DNA from 3 places in the Methyloglobulus sp. genome. Region 1 is predicted to be linked to each of the others. Evidence: riboswitches for the same ligand, from Rfam matches in the RefSeq annotation. Region 1 holds a riboswitch; each other region holds the start of a gene.
The links. A riboswitch is a leader RNA that binds a small molecule or an ion and turns the genes downstream of it on or off. The one in region 1 is predicted to bind cyclic di-GMP.
Positions count from the first base shown of each region.

Region 1 (8,200 bases):
GATAACAAGCAGCACCGAGCAATCCGTACGCTCCGCGCAACGCTCCATGCAAGGCGTGTTTTCCGAGCAGATCAATCTGCTGATTACCGAGCTCACCGAACTTAGAATCTACATTGAAGCGGCGATTGATTTTGTCGATGAAGAAATCGATTTTTTAACCGATGGAGTGGTCGAAAATCGGCTAGTAAGTCTGGTAAAAAGATTAGAAGAAATCCAACAAACCGCCAAACAAGGGCGGTTATTGCGTGATGGCATGACCGTTGTATTGGCGGGAAAACCGAATGCCGGAAAATCCAGCCTACTCAATGCGCTCGCAGGACACGATGCCGCCATCGTTACCGACATAGCCGGCACCACGCGGGACGTGTTGCGCGAACGCATCCAACTCGACGGAATGCCGCTGCACATCATTGACACGGCGGGTTTGAGAGAAAGCTCAAATGCCATAGAGCAAGAAGGTATTCGTCGCGCTCAGGAAGAAATCCGCAAAGCCGACAAAGTACTGTTGCTTATCGACATCAGAGAGACAGAACCCCAAACATTACTGGACGCTATCCCCGAAGACCTGGACATTACAACCGTCTACAACAAAATAGATTTAGTAAATTCCGAGCCGGAAATACAAAACACAGAATCAGGCACACAAATCTACCTATCCATTAAAACTGGCGTAGGCATGGATTTACTCATCCAACACCTGAAACAAAGCGTCGGCTACAACGATACCGCAGAAGACATCTTCATAGCCAGAACCCGCCACCTTGAAGCCCTAAAAAACGGCTACGAACTCATCCAAAACGCCCTGCACCAACTACAAACCACCCAAGCCAGCGAACTCGTAGCAGAAGATTTACGGCAAGCCCAACAGGCTCTTGCTGAAATCACAGGAGAATTTACGTCAGATGACCTTTTGGGGAAAATATTTTCCAGTTTCTGCATTGGTAAATAACCAAGTTAGAAAATATCAAATAACATGGCTATATACAATGCACAGGTTAGGACAAACAGTCTTTATTTCTTTCAAGGTGTTAGCTCATGTAGATTCAGCACTACCTGTGACTTGTACATAGTCATGTCAAATAATTACAAACTTATTTACACCTACGCAGTACTTTGCAAATTATAGGTATGGTGTGAGAAATCCATGAAAAACACAATAAAAAACGCATCAGCAAAAATTGATAAACAGAACGTAGGGTTGATTTACTTACACGGTATTGTTGGCAACCCTTAATGGCACCCAAACGCGGTATTGAATTTCATTATCCAATTCACTAAAGCCGAGGTAGACGACCCAATGGTCGTGGATCGGTTGGGTTCTATTGGGTTATTGATGTTTTAAGTTTAACCACCACTTCACAGTAAAGAGCTATGATAAAATTATGAGATAAATCTACAGTTAGACCATCGAAAAACTTCTTTCAACTTTTGCGACACATCCAAGAATAATGCTTTTGAATAACAAAACTGCCGCCATTTTTCGCAACGAAGTCTTGGCAATGTCCGCTTATAAGGTTGCAGATGCGAGCGGTTTGATTAAGCTGGATGCGATGGAAAACCCTTATAGCTGGCCGGATGACCTTACTCAAAGATGGCTGGAAACATTGAAAACCTGCGAACTAAACCGTTATCCAGATCCAGAGGCAAAGCAACTCACGCAAACGATTAGGGAACAAAATAACATTCCGTCAGTGCTTGATGTGTTGTTGGGCAATGGTTCTGATGAGCTTATCCAGATTCTGCTGATGGCCTTGCCACCTAATGCCAGTGTGTTGTCTGCACAACCCAGCTTCGTGATGTACCAGCAAATCAGCCATTCGCTAGGCTTGAGTTTTATCAATACGCCTTTACTGCCCGATAGCTTCGAGCTAGATTTGCCGTCCATGCTGGCTGCGATTGTGGCACATCAACCCAGCCTTATATTTTTGGCCTATCCCAATAATCCTACTGGCAATCTGTTTAGTGCTGAAGCTATAAATAAAATCATTGCCGCTGCAAATGGTTTGGTCATTGTGGACGAAGCCTACGCGCCTTTCGCCGATGCCAGTTTTATCAATGAACTGACACAGCACGAAAACCTGTTGGTGATGCGAACCGTTTCCAAACTGGGCTTGGCAGGATTACGTCTGGGCTACCTCGTCGGTGCGTCAAGTGTTATTGAACAACTCAATAAAATCCGACTTCCCTACAACATTAATATTCTCACTCAAGCTACCGCCCACTTTGCACTGACTCATCATGCGCTGTTTGACGAGCAAACCCAAAAAATTTGCACAGAACGTACACATGTCTACGACCAACTCAGCAACCTGGATGGCATTACCGTTTATCCCAGTGCCGCAAATTTTATCCTGTTCAAGACACCTAAAGATATGGCAACTGACATTTTCACAGCCATTAAACAACAGGGCGTTTTAATCAAAAATATGAGTCATCAAGGCGGATTATTGGCAGACTGCTTACGTGTCACCATCGGCAAGCCCGAAGAAAATCAGGCTTTTTTGGCTGCCTTAAAAGTCAGCTTGGAAAACTTGGGCAATCCAAATATTCCTGAGAAAACTTAAATTGAGAAGGAGCGCTATCACTTTTATCGGAAAGTGTTAACGCCCCTATATTTGCGTTTATATCTTTATGCTGATGCAGCTTGCTTGCGACGAGCAAATGAACTCAGTCCAGCTATAGCTGATCCGAATAGCCAAAGGGCAGCAGGAACAGGCACCACGGTACCAACATTAATATCAGACAGCCTAGCATAGTCAAAGCCATAGAAATCGTTACTTAGGTTGCGGTTAATATTCACAATAAGCGCACCCGTGCTGTTGATCGAATCAAGAACTGCTTGTTCAAGATTAAATGTACGTAAAGCCGTATTAGGAAATCCGTCATTGAACGCCCAGTTCTGCACAATGCCATTGAAATCCACAGCGACCGCGCCAAAGGTTGAGGCTTGGAAATCAGCCATATCGAACTCCAGATGTCCTGCTGTCCAGCCACTACCTAAGCCCGAAAAGTTGAAGGTAGCTACAGTTCCAGCTTGGGGCCCAAAACCTGGATGAGTAGTGCTATAAGTGTCAGTGAATTGTGCACCGTTGGTTGCAGCCATTTCGGCTGCACTACGACCATCATAGTTTGCGCTAAAGCCATTGAAAGGGTGTGTGGCGTTATTGGCAATACCGATACCGTAACCATCATCGTCTCCAATGGTGAATACCGCCGCTTGAGCATGATTTGAAACTGAGAGAACCACAGTTGCAAAGAATAACAAGGGTAAGATTTTTTTCATTTTATTTCTCCAAGTATAATATTTAATAATCTAAAAAAAGTATTTTGCAACTCAGCCATCTTGGATTATTTCAAAGATCTGTAGCTTTCCGACCCTATTTCGCAACAGGTGTAGCATGGCAGCATTGCTTTGTGCACAAAGTCAATTGCCTTTTATGTAAAATCCCATCAAAAATAATTTTTTACTTCCAACGGATTTTTACATTGGGGGAAAATACCAAAGTATTCAAAACAAATATATACGTACAATTACCTACTATGTTTGGCATAGAAAATGCTGTTAGTTCCCCATTAGCAAACGGTTTCGAATTACATCAACCATATCGAACATACAGTAAGCACTGACAACACCCAATAAAAACAGTTAAAATAGCACCTACGAAGTACCAACAGACAAAACTGGTTAATAACACCACATGCAAACATCCTATAAAACTGACGACCTGAGAATTTGTGAGACCAAAGAAGTCATTGCGCCTGTCCAGGTTCATGATGAAATGCCGCTCAGTGACATTGCCGCGCTAACAACGCTTAAAGCAAGGCATGATATACATAACATTCTAAATGGCAGAGATGACCGCTTGCTGGTTGTGGTAGGGCCGTGTTCAATTCACGACACCCAAGCCGCAAAAGAATATGGCAGTCTGCTAAAAGCAGTTAAAGATGAATTAAAAAAAGATCTGTTGATTGTCATGCGGGTTTATTTTGAGAAGCCACGCACCACGGTGGGTTGGAAAGGACTGATAAACGATCCCGATATAAATTCCAGCTTCAATATCAATAAAGGCTTGCGCGTTGCCAGACAGTTATTGCTGGATTTGAATAATATGGGTATGCCGGCCGCGACGGAATACCTGGATTTAATCACGCCGCAGTACATTTCTGACTTGATTGCCTGGGGCGCGATTGGTGCTAGAACCACAGAAAGCCAAGGACACCGAGAACTGGCTTCGGGCGTATCTTGCCCAATCGGTTTTAAAAATTCCACCGACGGCACCATAAAAATCGCTATTGATGCAATAGGTGCAGCGATGAGTCCGCATCATTTCTTGTCGATGACCAAGGCGGGACATTCGGCGATTTTTTCCACAACGGGTAATGACGATGTACATATCATTTTAAGAGGCGGCAATGGTCAGCCCAATTATGATGCAGTCAGTGTTGAGCAAGTGGCAAAAGGGCTAATAAAAGCCGATCTAAAATCAAATATTATGATCGACTTCAGCCATGCTAACAGTTTAAAGCAATGTCATAGACAACTTATCGTCGGCGAAGATGTCGCTGGGCAAATAGCCGGTGGGGATCGCAGGATTATGGGTACGATGATAGAAAGCCACCTTAAAGCAGGTCGGCAAGAGGTGATTGACGACCAACCCTTAACCTATGGACAAAGCATTACCGATGCCTGCTTGAGCTGGGATGACACCGTGCCACTCCTAAAAAACTTGGCTAAAGCTGTGCAAAAACGCCGGAATTCAAAATTATGATCGTTTATGTCAATGGTGAAAGCCACGAGCTTTCTGGCGATAAGAAAGTAGCCGATATTATCGAAAACATGGGGTTGGCTGGCAAACGGATTGCTGTTGAATTGAATAAAGAAATCTTGCCTTTCGATCAGTACCAAAACCAGTTGCTTCACAATGGCGATCATCTCGAAATTGTCCATGCGATTGGTGGTGGGCAAGACGACACGTTTACCATTGCAGGTATTGCTTACCGTTCACGCTTATTGGTTGGCACGGGCAAATACAAAGATATGGAAGAAACGCGGTTAGCTATAGCAGCCAGTGGCGCAGAAATTGTCACCGTTGCGATACGCCGCAGCAATATCGGGCAAAATCCTGGCGAGCCTAATTTGCTGGATGTTATTCCACCGGATAAATACACCATTTTACCCAACACTGCCGGTTGTTATACTGCTGAAGATGCGGTAAGGACTTGCCGCTTGGCGCGGGAACTGCTCGGCGGACACAAGCTAGTCAAGTTGGAAGTGTTGGCCGACCAGAAGACCCTGTTCCCCGATGTCGCGCAAACCTTTGTTGCCGCCGAATTGCTGGTCAAAGAAGGCTTCGATGTCATGGTGTACACCAACGACGACCCCATTGCCGCCAAACGGCTGGAAGACATCGGCTGTGTTGCAGTAATGCCGCTGGCAGCACCGATTGGCTCCGGCTTAGGCATCCGTAATCCCTACAACATCCTGACCATCGTGGAAAATGCTAATGTTCCAATATTAGTTGATGCTGGCGTTGGTACGGCATCCGATGCGGCTATCGCAATGGAGCTAGGTTGTGCGGGCGTTTTAATGAACACCGCCATTGCCGAAGCCAAAAATCCTATTCTTATGGCTTCTGCTATGAAGAAAGGCATAGAAGCGGGGCGGGAAGCTTTCCTGGCTGGGCGTATGCCACGTAAGCGTTTCGCTTCGGCTTCATCGCCGATTGATGGATTGTTTTTTTAAGTCCGCAATATTTCGTGGATGCGGTTCGTTCCTCACCGCACGAGTTGCCTTAAATTAAGAAATACGGAGTCAAAAAACATGTTTTTTGATTCCTGATAAACAGCGAATGTTGGAGTACAAACTTAGTCGAGTAGGGTGCATTCTATACACCTAAACTAAGGTTAGGTGACATAGCCGATTGAGTAATTATAATATCGCCAATCAAAATTAAGATCTCATGGTGCATAAAATGCACCCTACTTTATGTACTTAATGTCCGAACAATCCCCAACCCGGAAAATCCGCAGCTTTATCCGTCGCCAAGGTCGCATCACCCAAGGACAGGAATTCGCCTTGGAAAATCATTGGGACAACTACTGCCTTGCCCCATATAAGGCATTGGATGTGCGCCAAGTGTTTGGTCGCCACGCGCCGTTGTGTGTTGAAATCGGTTTTGGTAATGGCGAATGTCTGGCTAAGTTAGCCGCCGCAAATCCCGATAAGGACTATATCGGTATTGAGGTACACCGCCCTGGTGTCGGCCATTTGATGATGCAGTTGGAACAGCAAGGTCTGCAAAACGTCAGGGTTTATTGCCACGATGCGATAGAAATATTGACGAATAACCTGCCCGATAACAGTTTATCTGCGGTCCATTTATTTTTTCCCGATCCTTGGCACAAAAGAAAACACCATAAACGCCGTATCGTGCAAGCCAGCTTTTTAAACTTATTGGCAAGTAAATTGCCGCCCGGCGGCTATTTCCATGCCGCAACCGATTGGGAACATTACGCCAAAGCAATGCTGGAAGTATTGTCGGCAGATAACCGATTTACTAATACGAGTCTTACCGACACCTATTGCGAAAGGCCAGCACACCGACCTTTAACAAAATTTGAGCAACGCGGTCTGCGCTTGGGTCACGGTGTTTGGGACTTGATCTTTATACGCAGCTAAGTGTGAGATCAGCCAATAATGAAAAATTATCTACGGTTTTTAGCCGTAGATTAAAGTACGAAGTCCAAACTCACAATTCCTTATGACTGCCATCGCAATACGGCGGGTTTTTGGTTTGTTTGCATTGGCAGATGGCGACCGTTTTGGTTTCGGTCATTTCAAATTTTAGCGGCGTAAAGGCTGTGGTTTTATGCGAACCGTCACAAAAACTGCCGTTTGCGCTGTGTCCACAAGCGCACCAATAATGTGTTCCTAATGCTAATTCGCTAACGTTAGGGTGATTAGCTGCAACTTTGGGTTTGTCCATGGATTTGTCCTCTAAAACTGTTTGCTATAGATTGCTCGGTCATAAATAAATCCGAGCAATAAGGCTTGCATTGTTGCAAGCCTTATCATTATGACGATTTTCTTATGCTGATTTATTAGCAAACAAGCTAGTAAGACCAGCCAAACCGGCTTCCAGTAATTTGTTGTCGCCAGGAACTTCGCCATCTGGGGTCAATTTATCAATGATTTGCGGCAGCAAACTGGTCAAACTGCCAGCTACATCAGCGGTGTTGATGCCAAATTTTTCAGCAAGACCTTGTACAAAGGACGAACCTAGCACAGCTTGGAGTTGTTCTGCGGAAATAGGCAGGTTTTCTCCTTTTCCTACCCAAGAAGCAACCTGGTCAGCTAGTCCGCCTGCGGCAATTTTTTCTACTAAGCCCGATAAGCCACCTGATTGGGGATCACTAAGCATACCTATAACCGATTCAAGTAGGTTATGGTCTGTACCACCGGCTGCTGCTGGAGCGGCACTGCCGGCGACTTGGCTTTTAATTACACCTAAAACTGCGTCTAAAATACCCATGTTGATGTCCTTTTGTTAAGTAGTTGATGGATGTGGTGAGACTGTGTTTTTTCTTACTTCTTAGCACAAAGCATCATACTGCTTTCAGCAATTGCGGTCAAAATTTAGCTGTTCTCCGCTATTGACTATTGCATTATGAAATGCTGCGTAGCATTTTTACTGATTGGGTAGGAAGCTTGACGATGGATTTATCAGCAATTCCTTAAGCAAAAACCAGCCAAATAGGATCACTACAAACTCAGTCCCACTCCAGTATTTTCCACATATTGACTCGGCTACCTTTATCCATATCATTGCCACGGACATCCATTTTGCCGTCGCCATCAGAGTCAATAAAGTAGTAGGGCGGGCCTACATCAGGGATGATTTTAACCATGTAGAGCTTGCCGCCCTGCCGATATTCTTGGATGGTTTTTTTGCCTTTGCGAATAATGGTGATGTCCGGCTCCATTTCTTCCCCGCTTTGCACAGGCAAAGGCGGTTCAGGCACTTCGGGTACGGGATCAAGCGTGGGTGGTTGTTCATCCACCGCGTAAGCAGGTAGTGCAAAAAGGCATAACAATAAAAGACGACGCATGACAGGCTCGATTAAAATAACAACGAAGGCTATCTTATTACATTCTCGTTGATTTATTCGATTAAAAACTAAAGGGAAATTCTAAATAAGC
Region 1 covers NZ_CBAROL010000001.1:151,061-159,260, forward strand. The annotation lists gene mnmE (tRNA uridine-5-carboxymethylaminomethyl(34) synthesis GTPase MnmE) at 1-949, shown strand, start outside; gene hisC (histidinol-phosphate transaminase) at 1,449-2,564, shown strand; gene AC1YY3_RS00770 (VPLPA-CTERM sorting domain-containing protein) at 2,630-3,283, opposite strand; cyclic di-GMP riboswitch class I at 3,326-3,408, opposite strand; gene AC1YY3_RS00775 (3-deoxy-7-phosphoheptulonate synthase) at 3,699-4,769, shown strand; gene thiS (sulfur carrier protein ThiS) at 4,766-5,743, shown strand; gene trmB (tRNA (guanosine(46)-N7)-methyltransferase TrmB) at 5,996-6,679, shown strand; gene AC1YY3_RS00790 (CDGSH iron-sulfur domain-containing protein) at 6,750-6,986, opposite strand; gene AC1YY3_RS00795 (YidB family protein) at 7,089-7,532, opposite strand; gene AC1YY3_RS00800 (DUF2782 domain-containing protein) at 7,771-8,109, opposite strand.

Region 2 (8,200 bases), on a different contig from region 1:
TTAAGTTAAGCGCGTTTGCATAAGGTAACATCTAAAATCCCCAAAAAATCACTGGGACTGCCTACAAAGATGTAGGTAGTCAATACAGGGCGGTGGCACTGTTCCTGCGTTGTCTGCATTCAGTATTTCTTTATTGTCATTAAAAACATAGCATTTGTCTTCATTTAGACGTTAAAAAATGCAATTCATCCACAAATGGCTAAAGCAAAAGTGACCGCATGGTGTGAAAATTCAATTGGTTATTTTTTGTGCAAAGGTGGCGACGTACAAAATGCGAATCAAACAGGATTGTTGTCTTCAGTTTATAGCAATGGATGTGGTTTTTACGTCACGCCTGAAACTCTTTGGCAAGTTGCGATTGTCTTTACAGTTCGCCGCGTCATAAGGCAAACTTGGCTCAACGACCGCGACCAGTTTTTACAGCCTACTAAGCCATTATCCGATGAATTCAAAACCGACTGCTTAATTTGGATGTTGTTTAATGGCAGCAACTTAACAGCCAGCGCCAACGACCTTGAATGGAACGGCAAGAAATGGAACATCGTCAACCACTTCATCCCTTATACCGAGACGGAAGTCAACGCGCCAGACCGTTTTGAATCTGACTTTATGGTGCAATACCTGGCGGCGTTGCAAGCCAAGCAGGTGGAGTGCGTAGACACGTCTACGCAAGCAGCGTCTACGCACGCTGCACGCGGCGACATGTCGCCGCACTCCAGCATTTCCCTAGAAGCACAGGCGGTCTTGGATGCCGGACGAGTGTTATGGCAAGCGTATTTCGCCGAAACCGACGTGCGTAGCGTCCGTGATGAATTGAAGTTGAACCGCGCCGATGTGGGCTGGTATCAAATTCGCAATGCGCTCAAAGCGCGTAATGCCAGCGGCGATAACGTAGCCATTGATTTTAAGCCGTTTGAAACGGCATACAAAACTTTGAGCGACAAACTGCAACCGCAAGTGTTTGAGTTAGGCTTTTTGCGGGCTTGATTTATGCTTAAATATAGAATGCTTGTTCCCAAGCTCCAGCTTGGGAACACACACCTTGGAAGCTCTAGCTTCAAGCATTAATAAAGGAAGCCAGAGCTTCCAAAAATAGCATTCCCAAGCCGGAGCTTGGGAACGAGCGTAATCTGGAGATTGTGAACGAGCATTAAACTAGCGTAAGATAATCACATGCCAAGAAGCCGTTACCGCATTTTAAACAAGGACTATCCGCATTTCATGACGGCAACGGTTAACCGTTGGCAACCGCTGTTCACGCGCACGGAGGTAGTGGATATCGTGCTGGATTCCTGGCGGTTTTTGCAGCGGGAGGCTGAGTTCCAGATCTACGGCTACGTCATCCTGGAAAACCACTTGCATCTTATTGCCGCATCGACGGATTTAAGCCGGGATATGCAGCGGTTTAAAGCCTACAGCGCCAAGCAGATCATCGCTTTTCTGGAGCAGCGCCAGGCTGCGAATATACTGGAGCTGCTGGCATTGTTTAAACGCACGCACAAAACGGAAAGCACTTACCAGGTCTGGGAAGAAGGCAATCATCCGCAATTAATTGAATCCGAAGAGGTAATGCGGCAAAAGCTGGATTATATCCATCAAAATCCAGTAAAACGCGGCTATGTCGATTTGCCGGAGCATTGGCGTTATTCAAGCGCACGGAATTATGCTGGGCAGGAAGGGTTGATCGAGATAGTGCGGGCATGGTGAAGGACGGCGATGTTAGGTTAATCCTGATTCCTAAGTTCCGTTCTATGCTCGTTCCCAAGCCCCAGCTTGGGAACAAGCATAGCGATGGGCTTGGGAGCGAGAAAATCTCACTTCAGATTGTAAACACACTGCTCATCCCCGTAGCTAAAAGCATAAGGGTTGACTATTACAAAGGCTTAAGTATAGTGCTGGGATTATTGAGTGACTGTTGGGGATGTGTGTGCGTTTAACCACAAGAGGCAGATATGCGGTAACAGCGTGCTTGACTTGGCATTTCATGGCAGGGATAGGGCGGTTACCTTGAATGAAATCGCAGCACGGCAAACTATTTCGTTATCGTACTTGGAGCAACTTTTTGCCTGTTTACGCCGTGCGGGTATGGTGCAAGGGGTGCGTGGGCCGGGTGGGGGTTATCAGCTATGCCTTAAGGAGAGTGAAATTAGCGTTGCGGATATAATTGCCGCCGTTGACGAACAAATTGATGCCACACGTTGCGGAGGAAAATCCAATTGCCAAGGCGATCAGGCGTGTTTGACGCACGATTTGTGGACAGGTTTAAGCACACAAATCAGGGATTATTTAAAAGACATTAGTCTCGCAGAATTGCTGGAAAAGCAACATGTACAGGAAGTAGCCAAACGCCAGCACCAAAATGTCCAACAAATAATCCAAATACAAAGGAACAAGGCAGGGACGATACGGGAAAATGATCTATTTTGATCATAATGCCACCACCCCAATTGATGATCGGGTGCTTGAAGCCATGCTGCCGTTCTTGACGACGTTTTATGGTAATCCTTCCAGTTTATATCGGCACGGAAGGCTGGTTAGGAGCGCGATTGATTCAGCCAGGGAGCAAATAGCCGCGTTAGTTGGGGCGCAGCCCACGCAGCTTATCTTTACCAGTGGTGGTACGGAAGCTAACAATCTTGCTTTGACAGCTATAAAACCTCAAGCCAAATTAGCAATTTCTGCTATTGAACACACTTCCATTAGCGAACCAGCCGACAATCTGGCTAGGTTAGGTCACGAATTGAAGTTAATTGGCGTTGATCGTAATGGGCTTGTTAGCCAAGATGCGATTGATGAAACCCTACAATACCATCCTTATCTGGTTTCCATTATGCTAGCAAATAACGAGACAGGCGTTATTCAGGATATTGCCCGTTATGCACAACAGCTAAGAGATAAGGGCATTCTCGTTCACACTGATGCCGTGCAAGCTTTGGGTAAAATTACGGTACTCTATAATGAGTTGGGTGTGAACATGATGACCATATCCAGCCATAAAATTTATGGGCCTAAAGGTTGTGGCGCATTAATTTTTGACAAAGAAGTTAGCTTAAAAGCACTGTTTTTGGGCGGTGGACAAGAGCAAGGATTTAGGGCAGGGACGGAAAATAGTCCCGCCATAATAGGCTTTGGTAAAGCGGCGGAACTTGCGGGTGCAGAACTTGCCCAACGTGCGGCACATTTGCTAAAGCTAAGAAATCTATTGGAAGATCGCTTAACGGCTATTCCTGGCATTTCCATTTTTGCAAAAGAAGCACAAAGATTGCCGAATACTGTGCAATTTGGAATTGAGGGAATGGATGGTGAAATGTTGCTCATGAAGCTCGACCAGAAAGGCATAGCGGTATCCAGCGGTTCCGCCTGTGCCAGTGGTGGCGGTAAGCCAAGTCCAGTGTTGGCAGCAATGGGCGTAGCATCAGAACTTGCTAAAAGTGCAATCCGTATCAGTTTAGGAAAAACGAATACGGAAGCGGAAATTATCGAATTTACTAATTTATTACAAGCCCTGGTAATCCCAGGCTAGAGGTGGTTTATGGCAGTATCATTAACAGAAAGCGCGGCTCGTCAGATTACAAGACAGTTGGAAAAACGCGGCAAGGGTGTGGGTTTAAAACTGGGTGTCAGAAAATCCGGTTGTTCCGGTTATGCCTATATCTTGGATTATTCTGATGCCGTAGCGGACGATGACGCAGTTTTTGAAGATTTCGGGGTGAAGGTCATCGTGCAACAAAATGACCTGCCGTTTATTGACGGCATACAACTCGATTATCGCAGGGAAGGCATTAATGAAGCGTTTCAGTTTAATAACCCGAATGTCACGGGTGAGTGTGGTTGCGGTGAGAGTTTTACGGTTAACTAATTGTTAAGGCTGTTCACATAAAAAAACCCAGCTTGGTCATAATAACCAAGCTGGGTGTGTTTTAGCAAACGAATAAAAGTAATTCTGCTTGAATAATTTGAAAAGTTTATGCTGCTACGTTACGCCGAATAGACTTACGTTTCATACCTGTTAAACCCATCAAAGCTGAACCAAATAACCAGATTGCTGCAGGAACTGGCACAGGCTTAAGATCATAATCAACTACAAGTTTCGCATTTTTGTACCAAAAATCGCCACAAGCAGCTTTAACAGTAGCACTAAATTGACCATCAACAATTGATAAGTAGTTTGCTACGTTAATGTTTAGGTCATACCATTTGAACTCATTAATTTCAATTGGGCTGCCGTAGATGCCTGGTATACCTTCAATGTTAACGATTTTTGCTTGTTCTAGGGGATCTTGTTGCGTACGTCTATTGGTATCATCGTTACAATGAGAGCTTGTTCCCCCCTGTTCTGAGCAATGATTTCCATAATAATCATCCACAGCCAAAAGCCACAATTTAGCAGAATTAATTGTCAGATTATTTCCCAAATTGTATAAGCTGCTGTAATTGATATTAAATGTTTTTGAACCACCTTCATTTAAAAATTTTGGTGCCCAAGCGGTATCACTTTGGCTGGTTGTTGCCCAAAAACTTTGTGTTGCTGCTGAACTTACTGAAGAAAAAAGCCCCAGTATAATAGTTGCGAGGAAATAGTATTGCCTTTTCATAAAAACTCCTTAAAACATCAGTTAAAAACACTATGCAACCCAGCTATCTTCGATAATCATCCCTAAGACCTGAAGTTTTCCGACCTTGTTTTTCAACAAGTGTGGCTTTGTTACATCAATAATCATTGTGGCGCACAACGGCATTGTTTTAGTGCGTAAAGTCTTCTTAAAAGCTTTATTAATTATTGATGGCTCTATTTTAATGAATTTAAAATGTAAGAAAATACGTACGAATACCTATATCAAGCTGTTTTTTAAAACTAGGTTTTTTGTACAGTTCTTGGCAACCCTAATAGATAACATTCATTACATTAAAGTTGTTATATGAAGCCCCTCGCCCTAGTTATATCGTTAGGGGAGGGGGTATACCGGTTTCCGTAAGGTAATAGAGATCATTAGCTCATTATTAAAATCAGCTTATTAAGATTTACGCTTAACGCCAAGTAATCCGAGCAAACCGGAGCCAAATAACCAAAGCGCAGCAGGGACAGGAACATTACTGACTTCGTCGTTTTCCTCTTCCTCTTCATCGTCGTCGTTTTCTTCATCCTCACCACCATCCTTCTTTTTGCACAATTTAGGAATGGTATCGTAGCGATCTTTAATTTCGCTGAGGTTTTTGACATCATAGTTAGTATATTTAACCTCATGGTCGACAGGGTTATGGTGCTGTCCAAACTGAGTCGATACTGGCTGACTCCAACTTTGGTTGTGTCCAGAGTTATGATTTTGACCAAAAGCCTGATGCTTAAAGTTTGACGCAAACGTTGCTGTGGTAAAACAAGCCAGTAGCAGTGTAGTGATTAAAAATAATCGTATTTTCATGGCGTTCTCCAAAAAATAAATACCATTAAATGATACAAATGTGAGTGTGTAATGGCTGAGTTCTAAATCTAACGGTTTGCAGGCTTTATCAGTAAGGTATCCAGTTATATCGGTAAATATGACTGGATCTGTACGATAAAGCTATGTAACCGAAGGGACTAAACAGTTGCTGTATGAGATTTTTTTCTCATGCCCAGTAACCCCATTAAAGCAGAACCAAATAACCATACGGCGGCTGGGACGGGGACGGATGAGACATTATTGTTTAATATAGATGCAGACGATACATTGTTGATGTCTAATGCATAAAAGCTGGTGAGATCATCAAAACCTTCATAAAAGGTAGACCACACAATTTCCTTTAGGGTTGGGCTTTGGGTTAAATCAGTACCAAATTGTGCTAAAGCGACAATGTAATTGCCGGCATCAAGATTCCAGGTTATCAGCGAGTCATACAGTCCATCATCAGTACTGATATCATCGTTCATGCTTATCCAAGTTCCAGTACTATCGAAAAGCACAAGTAAAGGATCAAACCCACCGGCTGCATATGATGATGTACGAATAGTTACATCACTGGTTGAATCAACAGTAAAACTAAATGTTCTAAAATCGTCATCATGATCTAAATTGCCAGTAAACGAAAAATTTGCCGCATTAACCCCAAAAGAACTTAACAATATTGCAATAAATAATAGGTGTTTCATTTTTAACTCCGAGTTGAATGAATAGGCATAAAATCTACCTAAGCCAAATATCAGCCTCAAAAAACTGCCTTCTTGGCATTAAATTGCGGCTATGTCATTTACTCTTTGAGGTCTGCTTACGATGCTGGATCTTTAAGTGCGATGTTGATCGCATTTAATTTCCGCGTAAGCTTTTTCATTAAGCATGGGTAAATTTTACGGAGTTAGAAAATTAAAAAATATTCGTACGAATACCTAAGTACGAATACCTAAGTACGAATACCTATATGGCAGAAATTTATGTTGTTAGCTGGAAAGTAAGAGTGAAGGGCGAACGGGATTTTGGATTACTCTCCCTTTGGAGAAGGTAACGATGAGTGCTTATTGGGATGGGTATAGATAAGTTTGGTTCGATGTAAATCTTAATGTGAAAATTCAGCGTTTTCCATAGTGCAGCAGCATACACGGCAACAGCAACAAATTCAGCAAGGTAGAAGAAAATAAGCCACCGATGATAATTGCCGCCATTGGCCCCATGATTTCTGAGCCCGGATTGTCACTGCTGAAGGCAATCGGGAACATGGCTAAGGCGGTGACCAGGGCGGTCATTAAAATGGACGGCAAGCGTTCTTGCGCGGCCAAGGTGATGGTTTCAAGATGCCAGGTTTTGCCTTCGTGATCGACCAAATACTGGCAGTGCGACAATAGCATGATGCTGTTACGTACAGTGATGCCGAATAAGGTAATAAAACCCACAATAGAACCCACTGATAAAGGCGCTCCGGTCAGGATAACCGCCGCGATGCCTCCGATAAGCGCAAAAGGCAGGTTGGCGAGGGTGAGCAATACCTGCCGAAGATTGCCGATGGCTATAGTTATTAGTATCAACACACCAGCACCAGCCAACAAGGAGTGCAGGATGAGTTTGGTACGCGCCTTTGCTTGCTCGACGGCTGTGCCGGTAAACTCAGGATAGGTATCCGCCGTAAAAGCGATTTCCTTGAATACACGGGATTTCAGTGTTTGCATAAAATTGTCCATATCGCCATCAACGATATTGGCGGTGATGGTTTGTTTGCGCTGTGAATTCTGGCGCAGGATATTGTAACGTCCGGTGTTAGGCTTGATGTCAGCGACTTGCGCCAATCGTATGATAGTTCCATCCAGGGTTTTGATGGGTAAGTCACTGATGGGTAAGATATTCGTCTTTTGTTGTGGCAACAAGGTGACGGCAATATCAAATACCTTATTCCCCTCAAACAGCTTGCCCACCACGGTCGTTTCATACGCGCTTTGCAAACAAAGCATGACTTGTTCCGGCGTTACTCCCCAAGTAGTAAGTTGATTCATATTCAAATGCACCTGCACAAACGGTGTGCCTGGCGGCGAACGTACCTGGACATTACTCGCACCTGGAATAGCTTTGATGATTTCGGCAACAGCCTGCGCTTTTCCATCAAGTGTATTCAAATCGTTGCCGAAAATATTGACGACCACAGGCGATGTGTAACCGGAGATAGTTTCATCCACGCGCTCGATCAAAAAAGTATTGGCTTCAAAGCCAATGCCTGGAAATTTGCCCAAGATGCTTCTAAGCCCGTCTAATATCGCTTGTTGTCCTGCCCCTGAATTCGGTTTCAGCCGAATTTCGTATTCGCTGTAATGGCTACCGTAGGTATCGGCTCCGCGTTCTGCTCGTCCCGCCCATTGTGATACCGATTCCACACCCGGAATCGCCATGAATTGTTGGGTAAGTTGGCTGCCAATGCGGATGGATTCCGCCAATGAAGTGCCAGGAATGCTGGCGGTGTGGACGATATAATGGCCTTCGCGCAATTCGGGCAGGAATTTGTGGTCGAGCGTAAAGAAAGCCAATAAGCCTGTTAAGCAAGTGACGATGCTTATTATTAAGATCGGCTTGAAATGTCTATTTGCCGCTAGCAGCCATTTCCCGTAGAAATTTTTGAGGACTTTTATCAACGGCGGTTCTGTCGTATCCAGATCATAACGGCCTAATAGGGCATGGCAAAGTGCGGGGGTTAAAGTCAACGCAACCAGCAAAGACAGTAAGATAGCCAATATATAAGAATAACC
Region 2 covers NZ_CBAROL010000003.1:11,001-19,200, reverse strand. The annotation lists gene AC1YY3_RS02000 (hypothetical protein) at 196-987, shown strand; gene AC1YY3_RS01995 (REP-associated tyrosine transposase) at 1,174-1,707, shown strand; gene AC1YY3_RS01990 (Rrf2 family transcriptional regulator) at 1,909-2,427, shown strand; gene AC1YY3_RS01985 (cysteine desulfurase family protein) at 2,414-3,523, shown strand; gene AC1YY3_RS01980 (HesB/IscA family protein) at 3,533-3,859, shown strand; gene AC1YY3_RS01975 (VPLPA-CTERM sorting domain-containing protein) at 3,966-4,595, opposite strand; cyclic di-GMP riboswitch class I at 4,626-4,711, opposite strand; gene AC1YY3_RS01970 (PEP-CTERM sorting domain-containing protein) at 5,016-5,420, opposite strand; gene AC1YY3_RS01965 (DVUA0089 family protein) at 5,579-6,127, opposite strand; gene AC1YY3_RS01960 (efflux RND transporter permease subunit) at 6,542-8,200, opposite strand, start outside.
Region 2: it holds a riboswitch for cyclic di-GMP, as region 1 does, so the genes downstream of both, AC1YY3_RS01975 (VPLPA-CTERM sorting domain-containing protein) here and AC1YY3_RS00770 (VPLPA-CTERM sorting domain-containing protein) in region 1, are expected to answer to the same signal.

Region 3 (8,200 bases), on a different contig from region 1:
CGCCGACTGTAACTAGCACTCTTCCTTTGCGAGTGCCAAAGAAAGAAATTAACAGTCCAACCGTAGCTTGTCAATGTCTACGGTAGTGGCACTGTAAAACACGGGGCGTGTGCGTCAAAAAAACCATCTAACAATAGGTCATATCAGTAATCGATAACGCTTGTTTGGACACTGATTAGGCGTATAGTTAAGCCAGTTTTCTTGTAGGAGAATGTGATGAATTCAGATCAGATAACACCATTAATCCGACGTTATATGCCTAAAAAACCTTTGGATTTTGTGCTTTACGGGGGATTCGCCCTGGCTATCTTCATATTAAGCAACCTGTATTTCAGCGTTAATCCCGATGACAGTCATTGGAATGAATTCAAGGAGGAACACCATTGCGTATTGCGAAAAACGGAGTACGGTGTGCAAAGGTCTAGCTGGGTTTGTGATGATGGCAAAACGTATTTTCGCTGGATGCAGCAACGCTAACTTACGTAACCTTGCACATTGATGGATAAAAAAGACGGTTTCGTGTTAACGAAGACCGTCTTTGTAAGTTGTTAGTGCTAAATCATTATTTAGTCGTCAATTTACCGCTAAGTTGCGCTGACCAAACACCGCAAAAAGTACCAACCACAAAAGAAATTGAAATCACCAATAAAGGGTTACTCATAGAAAAGCCCAATAACACATCTTTATTGAGTTTATCAGGGGTTTGTAACAAATAGGCGAATGTTGAAGAATAGCCTAAAACACTGCAAGGTATCGTCGCAAGCCTGGGGATATTAGCAGCCAAGCACATTACAATTACCGCAGCACACACGGTAAATGCCGCCATAAACGGAAAACCTAACATGGTTGTTGGTGAAATTTCAGTCAACATAATCGCTGTTGCCCATGCCATGAACACACCAAAAATGCCGCAGGTGATGTTATTAACAACCGCTTCCTGGTTAGCACCCAGCAAGAAATAAGCCGCCCAGGCGATAGTTGCTGCCCATATAAAAAAGATACCAGCAGTGAGCGGCAATACGGCAAAAAATGTTGCTACACCAGCGATAACGCCAATGCTTAAAGAAAGTGCTGTTAGTTTATCCACGCGAATTCTCCGAAACTCACCTCATTTTAATTATGAAGCCAGGTACACACTGAGGTGTTTCTATAATACCTGACGATTAGAACACGGGCTTCGTTTAACCCGTAGCGTAGGGAATATAGCAGATATTATCCTGGAGTTAAATATTCTGATTGCTACGATCATAAATCAGGCCAGACTAGATGCCGCAAAAGCCTAGCAAATCTGAAAAACTTGATGGTTTTTTGTCGAAAAAACTGAGAGTGTCAGGATGAGTGCAGAAAAATTAGCTGGCTCTGGAATAACTTGGAAGAAGGATTTTTTTGAAGCACTTATCCCAGCCGAACTCGACTGGGATAAACAAAGTGACGGTTTTAGATATTATGACGTGCAATCGGAGCGACTAACATTTTCTTGCGGCTGAAGCCCACTAAACCAGCGATACCTGAACCGAACAACCAAACAGCGGCGGGAACAGGTACAGGCGAAGACAAGCCTTGCTGATTACTCCCAACCAAACTAAATTGCCCGCTGTTAGCCCCATTACAGCAATCCCCAGCCCAAAATGTTTCAAGGATGTAGTTGCCTGCTGATATGGCATTGGTATAAGAAAACATTAATTTACCAAGATTATTTGTTTTTTTCGCTATTAATGCCCTATTCAAATACAAAGCACCGCCATAACCGGCATCCACACCCAATTGGAATAACAATTGGCTAGCATCACTGGAAAAATCAATAATCAGATGTGAGAAAGTGTTATTCCCTCCCCAAATTAAACTGAAATCTGTGATATTTACTGACGTTATCTCGGAAGTTTGAGCATACCAAGATGCCTCAAAATCTGCACTATTAACCCCAGAAGTAATGCTGCGGGTTTCGTATGTGATTGTGGCCGCTTGAACGCTACCCAAGCCAAGCAAAGCGGACAATAAAACAATCGTTTTCATCTGACGTTTCATACATATTTCCTTACGTTAAGAATCTATCTCACACCTTTTTGTTGGGTGATTGTAGATCCAGGTTAATAACACGCTGCAACTCAAGCACTTTGCTTTCCTCGCCAGTTGCTAATAATTATACGGATCGCAGGGAAATATTCTGTGAACGAGGTCACAGTGGCGTGAGATAAAGTGTGACCGAGCTCTCAATATTGAGATAAGTTGATGTCGCAGAGGGATCTAGGTGATCGATAGCTTAAAACTTCATGTCGGCGTGTTGGGTTTTGATACCACAACCTCAGGTCAAACTATTGGGTTACTGGTTTTGGAATGGGGCGTAGCGTTTTAGCAGTCAAATTTTATACTACCCCTTAAACGAACATATCCCAGCCGAACTTGACTGGGATATACCGGACTAACTAACCTAACCTTTATGCAGCAGAAGCAGCGAGCATTTGCTTGCGTCTAAAGCCCATCAAACCCGCAAAACCTGAAGCAAACAACCAGACAGCAGCAGGAACAGGAACCGCAGCCGGAATTGCTGGTGGTGCTGGAGCAAGCGAAACATGCAAGGTGTAATCGTCATTTCTGCTAAGCCCTACCTGCTGACGAGTAGTATTAGAGTATTGACCTACTGACACATAATATAAACCTGGGTTTGCAAGTACACTGCTTATAAAAGAATCCCAAGTATTTGTAGTGCCTGGGTCAAGCACACCGCCATCATCATTACTGACAAGCTCAATACCGTTAGAATCATACAGTTTTATCCAAGAATCCAGGTCAGGCATACCTCTATCTATATCAAAAAACGCCTGTACATTTGCCCGAGCGGTGGTGAATGAATACCAATCCAAGCCATTGTTATTGCTACTGGTAGTTGCATTAACCGAGGCGTGTAAGAATGTTGTTGAGACATTGGTTAAAGGATCGCCAATATTTGCATCCAAAACGCTGTCAAAATTTAAATCGAGATTCAATGCTCTCGCTCTAGTGCTATTGCCTGTCGCATTATTAACAGACACATAAGCCGCCTGAGCAGAACCTAATCCGAACAGTGCTGAACATAATACGATAAGACTAATTTTATTTTTCATTTTAAAACCCTTATAAATAATATAGTTAGGATGATTAGCAGTGCAGCCCTCTTCTTCGTATTCGTACACACTGAAAAAGATCTGTCGCTTTCCGTCCTCACCTCACGATGAGTATGGCTTTTATCTCCTCCCTGTTTGTGCAAAACCTGCACAATGAAACCTTATCCTATTGGAAATTTGAGCTTTTCTGCTTCGCCTTCCAGTTGCAAATAATTATACGGGGTGTAGGGAAATTTTCTGTGAACTGGGTCACAGTGGACTGAGATAAATTGTGAACGGGTTCACAATATTGAGATAAGTCGGGAAGAAAGAGGCTTTATGGCGACAGCTCAACAACCTTTGAATCAATTAAATTTGATATTTCTGCGCTGTCGTAGGAGCAAGCCCTTATTGTTGATCTAACAAAGTGATTGGTGGGTATTCAGCTAGGCACAATACCTGCCTACCCCTACAATGCTCTCGTTAGCTAGGTTATTAGCACTATTCGTACAATGCATTGATAAACTTAGCTTAAATCTACTCACAAATACATCAACTGATCTTTAAGGTAAAGCCAATAGCCTAGCTGCTAATTACAGAATCGAAGCTATTTGCTTTACCAACGACAACAGCTATTGAGTTACAAAACCTTCCCCAGCCGAACTCGACTGAGGAAGGTAAGATTGTGTGCTTTATTCCTTAGGCAATGGCTGGTGCAACCAGCATTTTCTTGCGCCGCGCACCCATCAAGCCAGCAATACCAGAGCCGAACAGCCAAACAGCGGCCGGAACGGGTACGTTAGATAGGTTAACATGATTCTCTAGCGAAACATGTAAGGTGTAATCTTGACCTGGGCTAAGGTCTTGGTTAGGGAACTGTCCAACTGACACAAAATATAACCCAGGATTTGCAAGTACAACACTCAGAAAAGAGTCATAACCATGAACAGAACCTGGATCAGCGACTCCACCGTCATCACTGGCACCAATCAAGGTACCCACTGAATCATACAAGCTAATCCAGGAATCCAGATCAGTCATACCATTGTCAATATCAAAAAAAGCCTGTTGATTAGCTTGGCTAGTGGTAAACGAATACCAATCACGCCCAGTTGTACCGGTAGTTGCATTGGCTGACACGTGAAAAAAAGAGGTGGAGATATTGGTAAATGGGTCGCCAATATTGGCATCAAAGTTTTGATCAAACTGTGCATCCAAATTCAGTGCAGTCGCCATAGAGCCGTTGCCTGTTGCATCATCAACAGTAACATAGGCGGCTTGGGCAGAACCAAAACCCAAAACTGCTGAACAAAGTACGAGCGTACAAATTTGTTTTTTCATGTTAAATACCCTTTAAATAATGAAAGTCAGAATGATTTGCAGTGCAGCCATCTTTTTATCCGTGCCGAGATCTGTCACTTTCCGCCCTCACCTACATGAGTTTGGTTTTTAGCTTCCTTGTTTGTGCGTATCCACTACACAATTCAACCTTTCCCTATGAAGATGCCAGCATTTCTGCCGCCGCTCCAGTTGGTATCCATTATAAGAATTGTAAGGAGAATTTCTGTGAACGGGTTCTCAGTGGGATGAGATAAGTTGTGAACGGGTTCTCAGTTTTGAGATAAAACCGTGCAGGAAAAAACTTTATAGGGGGTTTATTAAAAAACAAACGGTAAATTGGTAAGGGGATTTGCGGGTTTAACCTTAACCTAGCAGACGTAATGATCCGCTAGGGTGGGGGTTAAGATGGGTAGGGCTGGTGGGCAAAACAGCCACACTATATTGTTGCACCCCTCGAAATAAAACCAGAAGTGTAACTGCTGGAAATACCGCCTACTCCCGCTATTTACGACTGATAGCTTAAGCAGGAACGATTGACGAGAGGAATAAATATCTTGATGATTAGGTATTGGCTTTGTTCGCAATATCAAACGAACTAAACCAAATGCGCCCACAGATCGTGTTCATCGGCTTCCTCTATCTCAACGTCAACAAATTCGCCGACTTTTAGATGGGTTGCGCCATCGATGAAGACTTGGCCGTCGATTTCGGGCGCATCAGACTGGCTTCTGGCAACTGCGCCTTCTTCCACCACTTCATCAATCAGGACGGTTTCGATATTGCCTATGCGTTGCTGTAAGCGTCCTGCACTAATCTCAGACTGGCGTTCCATAAAACGGGCTAAGCGCTCCTGCTTGATTTCTTCTGGGATCGAATCAGGCAAATCATTGGCAACCGCTCCTTTTACGGGTGAGTAAGCAAAACAACCAACCCGATCCAGTTGCGCTTCATCCAGAAAATCCAGGAGTTCTTCAAACTCCTGTTCCGTCTCGCCAGGAAAACCGACGATAAAAGTGCTACGCAAGGTAATGTCTGGGCAGACTTCCCGCCATGCCTTGATGCGTTCCAGGTTGTTCTGGCTGGCGGCTGGGCGTTTCATCAGCTTTAAAATTCGGCTGCTGGCGTGTTGAAAGGGAATGTCCAGATATGGCAAGATTTTGCCGTCAGCCATCAATGGGATTACGTTGTCCACATGCGGATAAGGATAGACATAGTGCATCCGCACCCAGATACCCAGATCGCCCAATGCCTCCGCCAGATCATAAAAGCGGGTTTGTACTGAACGTCCACGCCAAAAACGTGGCTGGTATTTCAAATCCAAGCCATAAGCACTGGTATCTTGGGAGACAATCAACAGCTCTTTAACTCCCGCATCCGCCAAACGCATGGCTTCCACCATGACATCATCAATCGGCCTACTGACCAGATCGCCGCGCATGGACGGGATGATGCAAAACGTGCAGCGATGATTGCAACCTTCTGAAATCTTTAGATAAGCGTAATGATTGGGCGTGAGCTTGATGCCTTGCGGCGGCAACAGGCTGGTGAATGGGTCGTGCCTGGGTGGTAGATGCTCATGAACGGAGGCGACTACTTCGTCGATGGCATGTGCGCCAGTCACCTTCAAGACTTGTGGATGCCGCGCTCTTATCTCATCTTCCCGCGCCCCCAAGCAACCAGTGACGATGACCCGACCATTTTCCGCCAGTGCTTCACCAATGCTGTCCAGGGATTCTTCCACAGCCGCGTCAATAAAACCGCAGGTATTCACCACGACCAAATCGGCATCTTTGTAGTTAGGTGAAATGATGTAACCCTCACCGCGCAACTTAGTCAAAATCCGTTCGCTATCGACCAAAGCCTTGGGGCAGCCCAAGCTGATAAAACCTATGTGGGGGGCAGTCATGATATATTAACTAATAAAACTAGGGTCATGCGGTTTATAAAAGCCGCATGACCCAGAAAACAGAGATATGGAAAGTAGAATGTTGACGGCGTGTGAACAGCTGATTTCTAGCCTTACGCCTTTAGCCTTTTACCGCATCAGCAATCGGGTTAAACGCATCAACCTTAGCCTTACCCGTTTTAATCAAATCAATACCCGTATCCACAATCATCTTGCAAAGCCCTGGGGTTTTGTAAACCATCAAGCACAAATAACCCACCGCAGGGATGGCAATCAGTGCGCCGATAAAGCCATGAATACCGACCACGCCCATCAATTTAACAAGTATTGCGACTGCATCAAGCGGCAACAACACCATCGCGCCAAAATATGCCAACACCACAAAAGTGAAAACGGCAAAAACGACAAATTGAAGCAACTTTACTAAGAAGAAATTTAGTTTTTTCATAAGGTTTTGTATGATTCCTGACAAGAATTTAAGGAGATTATCGACCACTTATTAGTGATCCAATCTACCCTGAAAGTTGATTTTTAATGGCGTAATTATAGCTTGAATACATTCAAACCACCTCATCTTTTCGCAGAAAAAAGCGATGCAGAATTGCTCCGGCGATAAATCCGCCTATATGCGCCCATAAGGCCGAACTAGAAGCAGCCCCTGGGACATAAGTCGAGGTGGTAATATCATAAAGTTGGAAAATAACCCACAACCCCAAAAAAGTGACCGCTGGAATATGCACAATAATAGGGAAAAAGAACACTACAACCCGTTCATACGGATAGAGAAAATAATAAGCCGCTAATACGCCAGCGATAGCACCCGAAGCACCAACAACAGGTATCTGTAAAGTAGGCGCGGAATACCATTGCATCATGGTTGCCAACAGACCGCATATTAGGTAAAAAGCGATAAACCGCCATCGTCCCATCCTGTCTTCCACATTGTCTGCAAAAATCCACATAAACCACATATTGAAGATGATATGCAGCCAATTTCCATGCAAGAACAAGCTGGTCAAAAACGATAAATAGCCATCAAACGGCATCCCATTAGCCAGCCCCCACTGCGGATTAGCATAACGGTTAGGTACCATGCCATAGAGATAAATCAGCCTTGCGCTCATCTCGTAAGGAATAACCTGCATGACGAGGAAAATTAAAATACAAATCGTCATCAAACCCCAAGTGACATAAGGCGTTGAATTACATGGCGCTGTATCTCGTATGGGTATCATTTTTTAACCTCGTCAGAATGGTTGGTTTCAGCTTAACGGTTATCGGCACAGTAGCAACAACAAAGTGATTTAATCATAACCTTACTCCAATAAGTTTATAATGACCTGAAGAATATCTTTGCTCCTTGGCCTCGCGCTCAATACCTTTAAGTTTAATGCAAAATTCCACAAACGCTACACCCTCATTTACCGAATTTGATCTGGACAAGCGCTTGCTTAAAGCGATTGAGAAGAGTGGCTACGAAACGCCTACCCCCGTTCAACAGCAAGCCATTCCGCCCACACTTGCACATCGGGATTGTCTGGTCAGCGCCGAAACTGGCAGCGGCAAAACCGCCGCTTATTTATTGCCCACCCTGCAACAGTTACTGGCTTTACCCGCTAAGCCACTGGGTGTTCAGGTGCTAATCCTTTGCCCTACCCGCGAACTTGCCCAGCAAATCTTCGGTCAATGTCAACAATTCTGCGAATTCACCCCGCTAAAAACCGGAATCATTACTGGCGGCAGCGACTTCAAAAAGCAACAAATGGCGCTGACAAAAGGCACTGACATCATCATTGCCACCCCAGGCCGCCTTCTGGAACACTTTCAACTGGCAACATCCTATTTCCAGAATCTAAGCGTACTGATACTTGAT
Region 3 covers NZ_CBAROL010000002.1:17,970-26,169, forward strand. The annotation lists gene AC1YY3_RS01200 (hypothetical protein) at 217-477, shown strand; gene AC1YY3_RS01205 (DUF1097 domain-containing protein) at 563-1,087, opposite strand; gene AC1YY3_RS01210 (CCXG family PEP-CTERM protein) at 1,438-2,025, opposite strand; gene AC1YY3_RS01215 (DVUA0089 family protein) at 2,436-3,170, opposite strand; cyclic di-GMP riboswitch class I at 3,135-3,229, opposite strand; gene AC1YY3_RS01220 (DVUA0089 family protein) at 3,780-4,421, opposite strand; gene rimO (30S ribosomal protein S12 methylthiotransferase RimO) at 5,017-6,327, opposite strand; gene AC1YY3_RS01230 (hypothetical protein) at 6,449-6,775, opposite strand; gene AC1YY3_RS01235 (rhomboid family intramembrane serine protease) at 6,888-7,562, opposite strand; gene AC1YY3_RS01240 (DEAD/DEAH box helicase) at 7,718-8,200, shown strand, end outside.
Region 3: it holds a riboswitch for cyclic di-GMP, as region 1 does, so the genes downstream of both, AC1YY3_RS01215 (DVUA0089 family protein) here and AC1YY3_RS00770 (VPLPA-CTERM sorting domain-containing protein) in region 1, are expected to answer to the same signal.